Regions from separate parts of the Microbulbifer elongatus genome, predicted to be linked through region 3. Evidence: predicted binding sites of a transcription regulator. Region 3 holds the regulator's gene; each other region holds the start of a gene.
The links. The regulator sigma-54, encoded in region 3, starts transcription at its own class of promoters, with help from an activator protein. The targets are predictions, from matches to a motif close to TGGCACANNNNTTGCNNT.

Region 1 (3,112 bases), 1.5 Mb from region 3:
AGTTGAACTGAGGGTTTGCTACCGGGTAAAACAGGCGCGCCAGCATCATACGGTCATAGGTCACGATATCGCAGTCGTGCAGGGCGATGGCTTCACCGCGGCGGGAAGCAAGGATATAACCCAGGCAGTACCACACATTGCGGCCTTTGCCGGCATCTTTTGGTGCCAGACCATCCCGCTGCAGCTGTGCATCCAGCTCCCGCAGGCGTGGGCCATCGTTCCATAGAACCCGGACATGCTGCGGCAGAACCTTGAACTGCTTCAGCGCGTCCCGGTATTGATCCTCATTGGCGCGGTCCAGGCCGATCACGATTTCTGAGAGGTAGGGTACTTCCGCCAGGATTTCGAGAATCTTCGGCAGTGCCTCGCCCTCCAGCTCTGAATACAGGGACGGAAGGAGCAGGGACATGGGGCGGTGCTTGGAAAAACGAATCAGGTCCGCTTCCATGTCTTCCAGGCTGCGGTTGGAAAGGTTGTGCAGGGTCGTGATGTCACCATTCTGAAAAAAATCGGTCACGGTTTGCTTCCTGTTTTACGATGTGTGTAATTCGCGATTGAGAATTTCCTGGATTGCCGATGCCCAGCCCTGGGGCCCCGTTTCTCCGGTAGTAATCTGTTGCGGGTGGTGGGGGAGTTCGGGGGGCGCATGAGTGGGCGAGCGCACAATAATGGCGACGTCCGCGATCTTTAGCATGTCCAGGTCGTTGGGACCATCGCCGCTGGCGATCAGTTTGCAGGGCTGGTCGCTGTGCTGCTGGTAGATCTTCTTCAACAGTCGCGTGGCTTCGCCCTTATCGGTCTGCCCCAGCACATGCAGGAAGCGGCCACCCTGGAGCGTGGCAAATCCAGCGGCATTTGCCCGTGCGGTAAACGCTGCCTTCTCCTGTTCCGTGCCGCGCCACAACAGGGGCTCAGAGTAGCGGCGCTGGTTGGCCTGCTCGGCCTGGCTGGCACTGAGCCCCGTGGCGGCGACAATCTCCCCGTTGCTGGCGGCGGAAAAATTCAGATAGGGCGCACCGTGGCTCTCCCCATCCTGCTGTAGAAACGCCACAATGCGCCGGCGCGAGGCACCGGGTTCGAGGACCCAGTACCCGTCTTCTTCATGGGCAAGTTCGGGCTTTTGGGGGAAATAATCTTGTGGAATAAAAATGGCCGAGCCGTTTTCCGCGATGAACGGGTGGCGATTTTGCAGGGTATCCCGCAGAGTCAACATTTCGTCGCGGGTTTTGCTGCTATTGAGGATGACCGGAATACCGACGGCTTCCAGTTGCTGCAATGTGGCGTCGGCAGGTTGATGGGAGTAGCTGAAGTGGTCCAGCAGGGTGCCGTCAAGATCGCTGGCAATCAGCCACTGGGTTTTCAGGCTCGCTATTGTGGTCATTCGATTCCATTTTTCTGGCTTATTGTCGGCACGTAAAAACGCGCGCTCTATTCAGGTAATCCAAAAATAGTGCCAGTCACAGAAATTTGAGGTGTTGCACCGCTTCAGCGCAGTGTATTGGCGGGAAAAACTTCTAGTTCCGGTTCACAGAGCTACCGCGGCGCGATATCTGCATCGAATTGGTGAGCACCCGGTAAGCAAATTTTCTGTTTGCCCCAATATGGGGCTATGGGGCTGAATCGTGATGAGGATAGAGTCGTTTAACGAGAGGGAAAGGCCTCACCAATTGCTCGGTGAGGCCTGAGACGGTAGTCAGGGAGCGGTGCAGGCGAGGCAGCGTGCGTAGAGTGCGCGAGGGTCTTTGAAGGTTTTCAGTTCCGCCAGCGGCTGAACGGCTGGCTGAATACTGTTCAGCCAGGCGCCCAGAGGCAGGTTGCGCTCCACACCGGCGGAAATCTGTGCATCCACATTTTCTGCCAGGGCGCGCATCACTTTCTCACCTGGTGTCAGCTCGCGCTGGATTTCCAGCACTTCGTATTTTTCCAGTTCGGCCAGCTGTGCGGCGTCGGCAATGGCGTCGTTGAGGTTGCCGAGTTCGTCCACCAGGCCCAGCTCGTGGGCGGCACGGCCGGTCCAGACCTGACCCTGGGCGATTTGGTGGATTTCCTCGGGAGTGCTGTTGCGGGCTTCCGCCACCAGCTGCAGGAACTGCGCGTAGGTGTGTTCCACGCCCTGTTGCAGGATGTCCGCGGCGGCTTCCGGCAGGGCGCGGTCGAGGCGCATGGTACCGGCGAGTTCGGTGGTGCCTACGCCATCGTTGTAGATGCCGAGGTGCTCCAGGGAGTCCTCGAAGGTGGGAAAGGCGCCGAATACACCGATAGAGCCGGTAATGGTGGAGGGGGAGGCCCAGATGCGATCGCCACCGGCGGAGATCCAGTAACCACCGGAGGCGGCGACACTGCCCATGGAAATCACCACGGGAATACCGGCCTCGCGGGTGGCGAGGAGTTCCTGGCGGATGGCTTCGGAAGCGAAGGCGGAACCGCCGGGGCTGTCGATTCGCAGCACCAGCGCCTTTACGTTTTTCTCTCGCGCCTCGGCAATCAGTTTGGTCAGCGTGGCGCTGCCAATCTGTCCGGCTGGTGCTTCGCCGTCAATGATGGCGCCGGCGGCACTGATCAGGCCGATTTTGTCTTTTTGCAGGCGCGGGTCCGGGAGGTTGGCCAGTTTCATCTGGCGTAGATAATCCTGTGCGTGGATGGCGCTGTACTGGAATTTATCTCCCTCGGCGACGCCGACAATTTCCTGGAGCTCTTCGATGGCGGCGCGGCGCGTGAGCAGTTTGTCGACGAATTTATTCGCCAGTGCGGCCTGGGCCCAGCTGCCGCCTTCGGCGCGCAGGTTCTGGGGCAGGTTGGCAATGTAGTTGTCGATGGCATTGGGCGGCAGGTTGCGCAGGCCGGTGACCTGTTCGGTGTATTCGCTCCACAGCTGGTGTAGCCAGCGGGCGTTGTTTTCCCGGGAGGCGGGGGACATGTCGTCGCGGGTGTAGGGTTCGATAAAGTCTTTGTAATCCCCGACGCGGAAGACGTGGAAGTTGATTTTCAGTTTATCCAGGGCGCTTTTGTAGTAATTGCGGTAGCTGCCAAAGCCGGTGAGCAGCAGGGAGCCCATGGGGTTCATGTAGACCTTGTCGGCGTGGCTGGCGAGGAAGTACTGGCCCTGGGTGTA
Region 2 (3,112 bases), 160 kb from region 3:
TCAGAAGAAATAGATCGCCCTGCACGAGTGGCAGGCGGCGGTAGTCGATTTCCGGATCTGTTTCCGCACCCAGGGCTCGGCCCAGATAACTCTGGTGCTCGCCCTGCCAAACGCGGTGATCGTGGGTGAGCTGTTCCAGCGTGTCGCCGCGCAGTCGGTAGATACGCGAGTCGCCGAGGTGGAATAGGTGCGCCTCATGACCTCGCAATATGACCGCACTGAAGGTGCATACATAGCCTTTGTCTTGATCGAAGCGGAAAGGGCTCTGGCGGGTCTGCTCCAGCAGCCAGCCATTGGTGGCCCTGATCACCTGCTCCGCGGCACTCTGCACACTCCAGCCATCGGACGTGCAGTAATAGTCGTCGAGAAAACTCTTGACCGCCGTTTCACTGGCGATTGCGCTGACGCTGCTGGAGCTGATGCCGTCGGCAACAGCGAAGGCGGCACCTTTCACCGCCAGCTGCGGTTCTGTGGGGAGAAAAGCGCCGTAGCTGTCCTGGTTTTCCGGTTTTGCGCCGGCACTGCTGTGCTGACCGACGGTCACTGTGAGGGAGCTGTTCATGGTAGGTGGCAAAGAATAGCCCCGCGGTGTGCGGGGCTATCGGGATCAGGCCATGGCCTCTTTGCCGGCAGTGGAGTTCTGCGCACTCAGCTGGCGCTTCGGCGCCGTCTTGTAGTGGGTGCTGTAGAGGGTCAGGCCGGTAAATGCCAGACCGCCGACCAGGTTACCCAGCGCCGTGGGAATTTCATTCCAGATCAGATAGTCCATGACCGAGAAATCACCACCCATCATGATTGCGGTGGGGAACAGGAACATGTTTACCACGGAGTGTTCGAAGGCCATAAAGAAGAACAGCATGATCGGCATCCACATGGCGATCACTTTACCGCTTACATTGGTGGAGATCATCGCGCCGACAACACCCATGGAAACCATCCAGTTACACAGCATGCCGCGAATAAAAATGGTGAACCAGCCGGCTGCGCCGTATTCCGCATAACCGAGAGTCCGCGCTTCCCCAATGGTGGATAGCTTGGCGCCCACCGCGCCGGGTTCGGTGTTGAACCCCATGGTGAAGACAAAAGCCATCATGACCGCGACGGTGAGTGCGCCGGCAAAGTTGCCGAGAAATACCAGTCCCCAGTTGCGCAGAATGCCGCCCCAGGTGACGCCGGGGCGACGGTCCAGCCATGCCAGTGGTGCCAGGACGAATACACCGGTCAGCAGATCAAACCCCATCAGGTAGAGCATGCAGAAGCCCACGGGGAACAGGATCGAGCCGATCAGGTGGGAGCCGGTCATGGTGCCCACGGTCACGGCAAAGACCGCAGCCAGCGCGAGAATGGCGCCGGCCATATAGGCCCGTACCAGAGTATCCCGCGTGGACATGTAGATTTTCGATTCCCCTGCATCGACCATTTTGGTCACAAACTCGGTTGGAGCGAGATAAGCCATAATCGTTTCCTTTATTGAGTCCTGGAGGCTGCACCACCTTTGCTGCCGTCCGCGACCGGCTGTGCGCTCGGGGGGCGGACATTCGGGCACAAAAAAAGGCGCCCACACGGACCGATCGAAATCGGTCAGTGGTGGACGCCTTTATCCAGAGTATTCTGATTGTTCGGGTGACCCCGTGTGTGCCGCATTGCACCTGCCTGCACAGGTTTCATGTAGCAAACGTGATGCCAATTTTCTCAATGGCGTATCACTGCAGGAAAACGGGCGCCTGGCGTACCGCTGCTGCAAGGATTGCGAGCGGGTTCTCAATACGTGGCCACATCGAGGTGTGTGGGTGCGCCGATCTGGTGCATGCGGGGTGGTTCGCATGAAATTGGTGCAAGTTGCCCGCGTGGCCCGATAGCACACACGGGATATCACCGGCGTCGAGTACCTTGTGGAATATAAATTGCTGGAGTAAGGGCATGTTCGTTGTCGTGAAGTCTCAGTAACAAGGAGTGGCGTGCGGGGGCACTAACATGCAGAACCACAGTGACGATGCGGAAAAATTCCTGCTTGCTGCCAAGCGGGCTGAAATCCAGGCACTGGAGCGACTCGCCGGGAGCTGTGAGCTGGTGACCACCGTTTCCGATCTTGTGCACCAACTGCAGCGCGAACGTGGCATCAGCAATATCTATCTGGTGTCCGCCGGTTTTCGCTTTTCTGAGCAGCGCGACACCCAGATCCAGACCTGCCAGCTCAGCGAAGGGCGTTTTCGTACGCTGTTGCACAATCGCTATCTGCAGAATGATCGCGGTGATACCGCGCCGGATATGCGGTTGCTGAACGGTATTGCCTATTCCCTGCACGGGCTGGATGAACTGGCGGAGTTGCGCAGACACATTGATGCGTTTGAGATAAGTGCGCTGGAGTCCACGGATGCCTACTGCCGTTTGATCGCTGGCTTGCTAAGCGTGGTCTTCGAAGCTGCCGACGTCGCGGACGATCCGGAAGTCACACGACTTCTGGTTGCCCTGTTCAACCTGATGCAGGCGAAGGAGTTCTCCGGTCAGGAGCGCGCCTGGGGCGCGCTCGGATTCGCCAGCAGTCAGTTTGATACCCGGGTGCACCAACGTCTGCAGCAGTTGCAGGACTGCCAGCGGAGCAGTCTTGAGGTTTTTGCGGAATACGCCGGTGAACAGGAAAAGACACACTGGCAGTCGATTGAGGAGAGCCAGGCGTCGCGGGACCTGCAGCGCCTGCGGCTGGTAATCGCGGGCCTGAACAATGGCGAGTCAATTGCCGCGGAGATCAGTGAGGTCTGGTATCAGCTGGCCACCGCACGCATTGATGCCATGCACCGCCTGGAAGACGCCATGGCGGAACGACTGTTGCGGGTAAGCCGTCAGCGTGTGTCTGACGCGCAGGCCGAACTCGGTCAGCATTATGCCCAGTTACAGCAGATGAAGTCCGCGGAGTGGAGCAAACTGCCGGCTCTTGCGGTGCTGTTCGATCCAGAAGTACCCGGTCTATATGGCAGTGTTACGGCCAGTGGTCTGGGCACGTTGCGTAGGCAACCCCTGGCGCACTCACTGTACGACCTGATCCGCACGCAGGTGGCACATATTCAACGGGTGAGTGCGGAGTTGGAAGAAACCCGCAGGACCCTCACCGAGC
Region 3 (3,112 bases):
TCGATCGCCGCGTACATATCTTCAGACTCTGAATCGGCAAAAATATCCTTGTTGCCGTTTACGTGCACACGGGCTTCGGCTTTTCGCATCAGGTTGTCGACGGACAGGATAACCTGCGTTGTGGTGATCAGGTCATTGTGGCGGGAGAGCTTGTCCAGTTTGGTCAGGCAGTAATCGCGAATGGCCGGGGTAACGTCTACATGGTGGCCACTGATATTGATCTGCATGGATTTCTCCTCATCGGGTACAACACAATCTGGCCGCACCCCCGCACAGGGCGGCAACCCTACTAGGAAGTGCGTCAGAATGGAAGGATACACTCGCCGCCTGGCTATTGGTTGCCCAGAAAATGATCGCAGCCCGGCTGCGTCGGTGTGGGGGAGGAGGAATAGGGCGAAAATTGACGGAGCGCACGCCACTTTTGTGACTCAGACTGCTAAACCAGTCGCTTGCGCTCACTGGAAGAGGGGATGCCCATGGACTCACGGTATTTGGCGACGGTACGACGAGCGACCTTGATACCCTGGGCATCCAGCTCCTGTGTGATCTTGTTGTCAGACAGCGGCTTGCGCGGCTGCTCGCCGTCGATCAGTTTGCGGATCAGGGCGCGGATGGCTGTAGACGAGGCATCTTCGCCGGAATCGGTGCTGACGTGGCTGGAGAAAAAGTATTTGAGTTCGAACACGCCCCGTGGAGTGAGCATGTACTTCTGCGTCGTAACCCGGGAAATGGTGGACTCGTGCATACCGATGGTCTCGGCGATGTTTGCCAGTACCATGGGTTTCATGGCCTCGGGGCCCTGCTCGAAGAAGCCCTGCTGTTTTTCCACAATGCTGCTGGCCACTTTCAGAAGCGTTTCATGGCGGCTCTGCAGGCTCTTCAGAAACCAGCGCGCTTCCTGCAGATTGTCGCGCAGGTAATTGTTTTCACTGGAGTTGTCCGCCCGCTTGATCATGGCCGCATAGGCGTCGTTGATGCGCAGCTTGGGGGTGGTCTCCGGGTTGAGTTCCACTACCCAGCGGTCCTGCTTGCGGCTGACGATCACGTCGGGCACCACGTACTGGGGCTCCTCGCCCCCGAAAGCCTCGCCGGGATAGGGGGTAAGCGTCTGGATGAGACGCATGACCTCACCCAGTTGGGCTTCGCTGAGGCGTGTGCGGCGGCTGAGCTGGCGGAAGTCCCGTTTGCCCAGCAGGTCCAGATGCTGGCCCACGACGGTGACAGCCTGGACCAGCCAGGGGGTGTCTTCCGGCAGTTGCTGGAGTTGCAGCAGCAGGCTTTCACGCAGGTCCCGCGCGCCACAGCCTACGGGCTCGAGTTGCTGGATGGTTTTGAGAACCGCCATCACTTCATCAATCTCGAGCTCCATGGATTCCGCCAGCTCTTCGATGGGGGTATCCAGGGAGCCGTTGGGGGCGATGGCGTCGATCAGCGCTTCCCCGATCAACTTGTCTTCGATGGTCAGTGGGGTGAGGTTGAGCTGCCACATCAGGTGGTCCTGGAGGCTCTCGGATACCGCGTTGCGCTGCTCCAGCGCATACTCGTCCCCTTCGCTGCCGCTGTGGCTGCCACCGGAGGAATATATGTCATCCCAGCGGGTGTCTACCGGCAGGTCGTCGGGGATATCACTGTTCCAGTCACCCTCGGCGGCGGATTCGCTCTGGGCCTCTGTGGAGCGTTCTGGCGTTTCTTCCTTGCGCTCGGCGGGGGTGTTTTGATCCTGGTGCGATTCACCGGCGTGCTCGTCGAAATCGGACTCCAGCAGGGGGTTGCTGTCGAGCGCAGACTGGATTTCCTGCTGTAAATCCAGCGTCGACAGCTGCAGAAGGCGGATGGCCTGCTGCAGCTGCGGCGTCATCGTCAGCTGGGTGCCGAGTTTTAACTGGAGTGACTGCTTCATAGGGGTATGCCGGCAGAAAAATCTGGCGTGAATCCGCTACGGAGAATTTTATCTTCTCGTCGGCGGGGTAAAGCTCATTTCCTGCAGACTACCCCGGGGCGGGGCATATGACAAGGGAGCGGTTAAGCAATAAGTGTGCCGAAAAAATCGGGGTATTTGGTCACAGAGAAATTCCTGTGAATTATGTCCGCACTATTGCCAGAAACCGGGAAGTTGTTCCGCATAAAGTGTTAAATGGTGAACTCGTGTCCCAGGTAGACGTCTTTCACCTGTTGGTTCTCGGCAACGTCACGGGGGGCGCCGGAGGCGATAATATGGCCTTCGCTGACGATAAATGCGGTCTCGCAGATATCCAGGGTTTCCCGCACGTTGTGGTCGGTGATCAGCACGCCGATACCGCGGTCCTTCAGGTGGCGGATGATCTGTTTGATGTCATTGACGGAGATGGGGTCCACCCCCGCGAAGGGTTCATCGAGAAGCACGAACGCCGGGTTGGTGGCCAGGGCGCGGGCAATTTCCACGCGGCGGCGCTCGCCGCCCGACAGGGCCATGCCAAGGCTCGCGCGGATGTGGGTGATGTGGAACTCTTCCAGCAGAGCCTCCAGTTGCGCTTTGCGCTGGCTGCCACTCAGATCCTTGCGGGTCTGCAGGATGGCGAGAATGTTGTCCTGTACGGACAGGCGGCGGAATACGGAGGCTTCCTGGGGCAGGTAGCCGATACCCTTGCGCGCGCGGCCATGCATCGACAGCCCGGTAATATCTTCATTGTCGATCATGACCTGGCCGGCATCTGCCTGCACCAGTCCTGCAATCATGTAGAAGCAGGTGGTTTTACCGGCGCCATTGGGGCCGAGCAGGCCGACGACCTGTCCGCTGGACACGCTGACAGAAACATCCTGTACGACTTTGCGCTTTTTGTACTGCTTGGCGAGGTGCAGGGCCCTGAGCGTTGGCATCATTCAATTCCGGCTGGCGGGCGGCTGGGTGCCGCCTCAAAAAATCTGCTGTGCGGTGGCGGTCCGGGGGCGGGCCCGGTTTGCGCCACTACTCTGTTTACTCTTCGTTGCTTTCTGATTGCCCCTCGGGCTTCCAGATCATTTCCACGCGTTTTTTCTCGGACTGGCCGCGGGCCTTCATCTGTTCGCTGTTGAGGTCGTAGTCGATGCGTTCTGCGGAGAGGGTATTGCCGTCGCGGTCGACAAACGCTTCGCC
Region 4 (3,112 bases), 2.1 Mb from region 3:
GCTGCAGGAGCTGCACGCGAGTAGCCGCAGTTATCTGTACCTGGTGCGGGATATGGAATCCGACGAGCTGCGCGCTTTGAAGGCGCCGTCGGAAAATTTCAGTGACGACCCGGCTTATATCGAGCGGTTTATCGCCGAGGAATGGACCGGGCGCCGGCTGGAGCATCCGGCCATTGTGAAGGTGTTCCCGCCGCGCAAGGAGCGCAAGTTCCTGTACCACGTGATGGAGTATGTGGACGGACAGAATCTGCGTCAGTGGATGCAGTTGAATCCGGAACCGCCGCTGGATCAGGTGCGCAATCTGGTGCAGCAGCTGGTGAGCGCCCTGCGCCGCCTGCAACGGCTGGAAATCGTGCACGGGGATCTGAAGCCGGAAAATATCATGGTGGATTCCAGCGGTCGCCTGAAACTGATCGATCTCGGCGGCGCCAATGCAGCGGGGCTGCAGGAGCTGCTGCGCTATCAGGACAGTGCACCACCGGGCAGCAAGAATTATTGCGCACCGGAGTACTTCTTCGGCGATGCCGCCAGCCACCGCTCGGATATTTTTTCGCTCGGGGTCATCGCCTACGAGATGCTCACCGGGCACTACCCCTATAAAGAGCGCTTTGGCAGCAACCACTATCAACTGAAGCACTACGCCAGCCTGCGCTACCGCAGTGCGAGCCGGCAACGGGAGGACATTCCGGACTGGATCGACGGCGCCCTGCGCCGCGCCTGCGCACCGGACCCGAAGAACCGCTACCCGGCACTGTCGGAATTCGTGCACGACCTCAGCACCCCCAACAAGCGGTTCGATACCACAGAGAAGCCGCCGCTGATGGAGCGCAACCCGCTGCTGTTCTGGCAGACGGTGGCGGTGCTGGCGATTCTTTCGCACCTGCTGTATTTCCTGTAACTGGCAAGCCTCGAAGCGCGCCCTGTATAAGAGCCAGTCGGGCTGTCTCCTACGGAGCAGTTGTCTTCAAGCCCCGCCATGGGGCAAGCAACCTGTACGCGCACCAATTTAACGCGCCCGCCCAGGCACTATCGCCAATAAACCGCACAAACCCTGTGGTTTCCCCGCCCCTCCCAACGCTCGCTGCCACCTGCAAGAGTTGGCACAGAGATTGAATACCTATAGTCACAATCCGAAATTCTTTTAGCAAGGCAACGGCGCCTGACACTCTTCGACAGAAGAGGGGACGCCCGTGCAGCCGCAAGCTAACCCGGCCCTTCCCCCAGCTTTCCTTCTGTCGAACGCATCAGGTTCAAACGGCAGAGATTATGGTTAAGCAAAAAATCGTCGTCATCGGCAACGGCATGGTGGGTCACCACTTCCTCGAACAACTGGCCAATCGTCCCGAGCGGGAAATGTTTGATGTGCTGGTATTCTGCGCCGAACCCCGCCCCGCCTACGATCGGGTACACCTCTCTGAATACTTCGGCGGTCGCACCGCCGACGACCTGGCCATGGGCAAGGTGGAACAGTACCGCGAATGGGGCTACGACCTGCGCCTGAACGATGCCGCCGTGGGTATCGATCGCGAAAACAAGGTTGTCACTTCCGCTAGCGGCGCTACCGAAGCCTACGATCATCTGATTCTGGCTACAGGTTCTTATCCGTTTGTCCCGCCAATCCCCGGTCACGAGCATGACAAGTGCTTTGTATACCGCACCATCGAAGACCTGGACAAAATCCAGGCTGCGGCCAAAGAAGGCAAGGTGGGTGTGGTAGTCGGTGGAGGTCTGCTGGGCCTGGAAGCGGCCAACGCACTCAAGCAACTGGGCCTAGAAGCCCACGTGGTGGAATTCGCCCCCGGTCTGATGTCGGTTCAGCTGGACGAAGGCGGCTCCAAACTGCTGCGGGAAAAAATTGAAGAGCTGGGTGTGACCGTACACACCAGCACCGCCACCGAGCTGATCGAAGAAGTGGACGGCGGCCGCCTGCGTATGAACTTCAAAGGCGATAAGTCCCTGGATACCGACCTGATCGTATTCTCCGCCGGCATCCGCCCGGAAGACAGCCTGGCCAAATCCGCCGGTATCGAACTGGGCGAGCGCGGCGGTATCGTGATCGACAACACCTGCCGCACTTCCGACAAGAATATTTTCGCCATCGGCGAATGTGCCCTGTTCAACAACTTTATCTACGGCCTGGTCGCCCCCGGCTACACCATGGCGCGCACCGCGGTTTCCCTGCTGTGTGGCGAAGCGGCAGAATTCAATGGCGCGGACATGAGCACCAAGCTGAAGCTGCTGGGCGTGGAAGTCGGCTCCATCGGCGACGCCCACGGGCGCGCGGAAGGCTCGGCGGCGATCACGTTCGTAGACGAGCAGACCGGCGTGTACAAGCGCATGATTACCGACAGCGAAGGCAAAAAGCTGCGCGGTGCGGTACTGGTGGGCGACACCGGCGACTACGACACCCTGCTGCAATACCACCTGAACGATATGGATCTGCCGGAGCACCCGGAGCAACTGATCCTGCCGGCACTGGATGGCGCGGCCCCGGCGTTGGGTGCCGATGCACTGCCGGACACCGCCACCATCTGTTCCTGTCACAACGTGAGCAAGGGCGATATCGTCGGCGCGGTACAGGGCGGCTGTTGTTCGGTGGGTGAAGTCAAAGACTGCACCAAGGCGGCCACGGGTTGTGGCGGCTGTGCAGCGCTACTGAAAAACGTCGTCGATACCGAGCTGGCGGCCCTAGGTGTGGAGGTCAACAACGATCTGTGCCCGCACTTCCCTTACACCCGCCAGGAAATTTTCCATATGGTGCAGGTGGAGGAAATCAAAACCTTCGACGAGCTACTGCACAAGCACGGTACCGGCAAGGGTTGTGAAATCTGTAAACCCACCGCAGCTTCCATTTTCGCCTCCCTGTGGAATGAGCATATCCATGAGAAGCCCCACGTTGGGCTGCAGGATACCAACGATACCTTTATGGCGAATATGCAGAAAAATGGTACCTATTCTGTAGTGCCCCGTGTACCAGGTGGTGAGATCACCCCGGACAAGCTGATTGTGCTGGGACAGGTGGCGAAGAAATACGATCTGTACACCAAGATTACCGGCGGTCAGCGGGTGGACCTGTTTGGTGCGCGACTGGAGGAGTTGCCGGAGATCTGGC

Region 1: LRR79_RS13900 (HAD-IIB family hydrolase) is a predicted target of sigma-54. The motif match lies at 1,439-1,456, and genes of this name have one in related genera.
Region 2: LRR79_RS06820 (formate/nitrite transporter family protein) is a predicted target of sigma-54. The motif match lies at 1,669-1,686, and genes of this name have one in related genera.
Region 4: nirB (nitrite reductase large subunit NirB) is a predicted target of sigma-54. The motif match lies at 1,099-1,116, and genes of this name have one in related genera.

The regions. Positions count from the first base shown of each region.
Region 1 is NZ_CP088953.1:3,345,819-3,348,930, reverse strand. Features, by position in the region: gene LRR79_RS13905 (glycosyltransferase family protein) at 1-517, opposite strand, end outside; gene LRR79_RS13900 (HAD-IIB family hydrolase) at 533-1,381, opposite strand; gene sppA (signal peptide peptidase SppA) at 1,694-3,112, opposite strand, start outside.
Region 2 is NZ_CP088953.1:1,672,069-1,675,180, forward strand. Features, by position in the region: gene LRR79_RS06815 (bifunctional protein-serine/threonine kinase/phosphatase) at 1-562, opposite strand, end outside; gene LRR79_RS06820 (formate/nitrite transporter family protein) at 608-1,456, opposite strand; gene LRR79_RS06825 (nitrate regulatory protein) at 1,975-3,112, shown strand, end outside.
Region 3 is NZ_CP088953.1:1,836,012-1,839,123, forward strand. Features, by position in the region: gene hpf (ribosome hibernation-promoting factor, HPF/YfiA family) at 1-227, opposite strand, end outside; gene LRR79_RS07530 (RNA polymerase factor sigma-54) at 437-1,900, opposite strand; gene lptB (LPS export ABC transporter ATP-binding protein) at 2,131-2,856, opposite strand; gene lptA (lipopolysaccharide transport periplasmic protein LptA) at 2,954-3,112, opposite strand, start outside.
Region 4 is NZ_CP088953.1:3,975,055-3,978,166, forward strand. Features, by position in the region: gene LRR79_RS16355 (bifunctional protein-serine/threonine kinase/phosphatase) at 1-898, shown strand, start outside; gene nirB (nitrite reductase large subunit NirB) at 1,267-3,112, shown strand, end outside.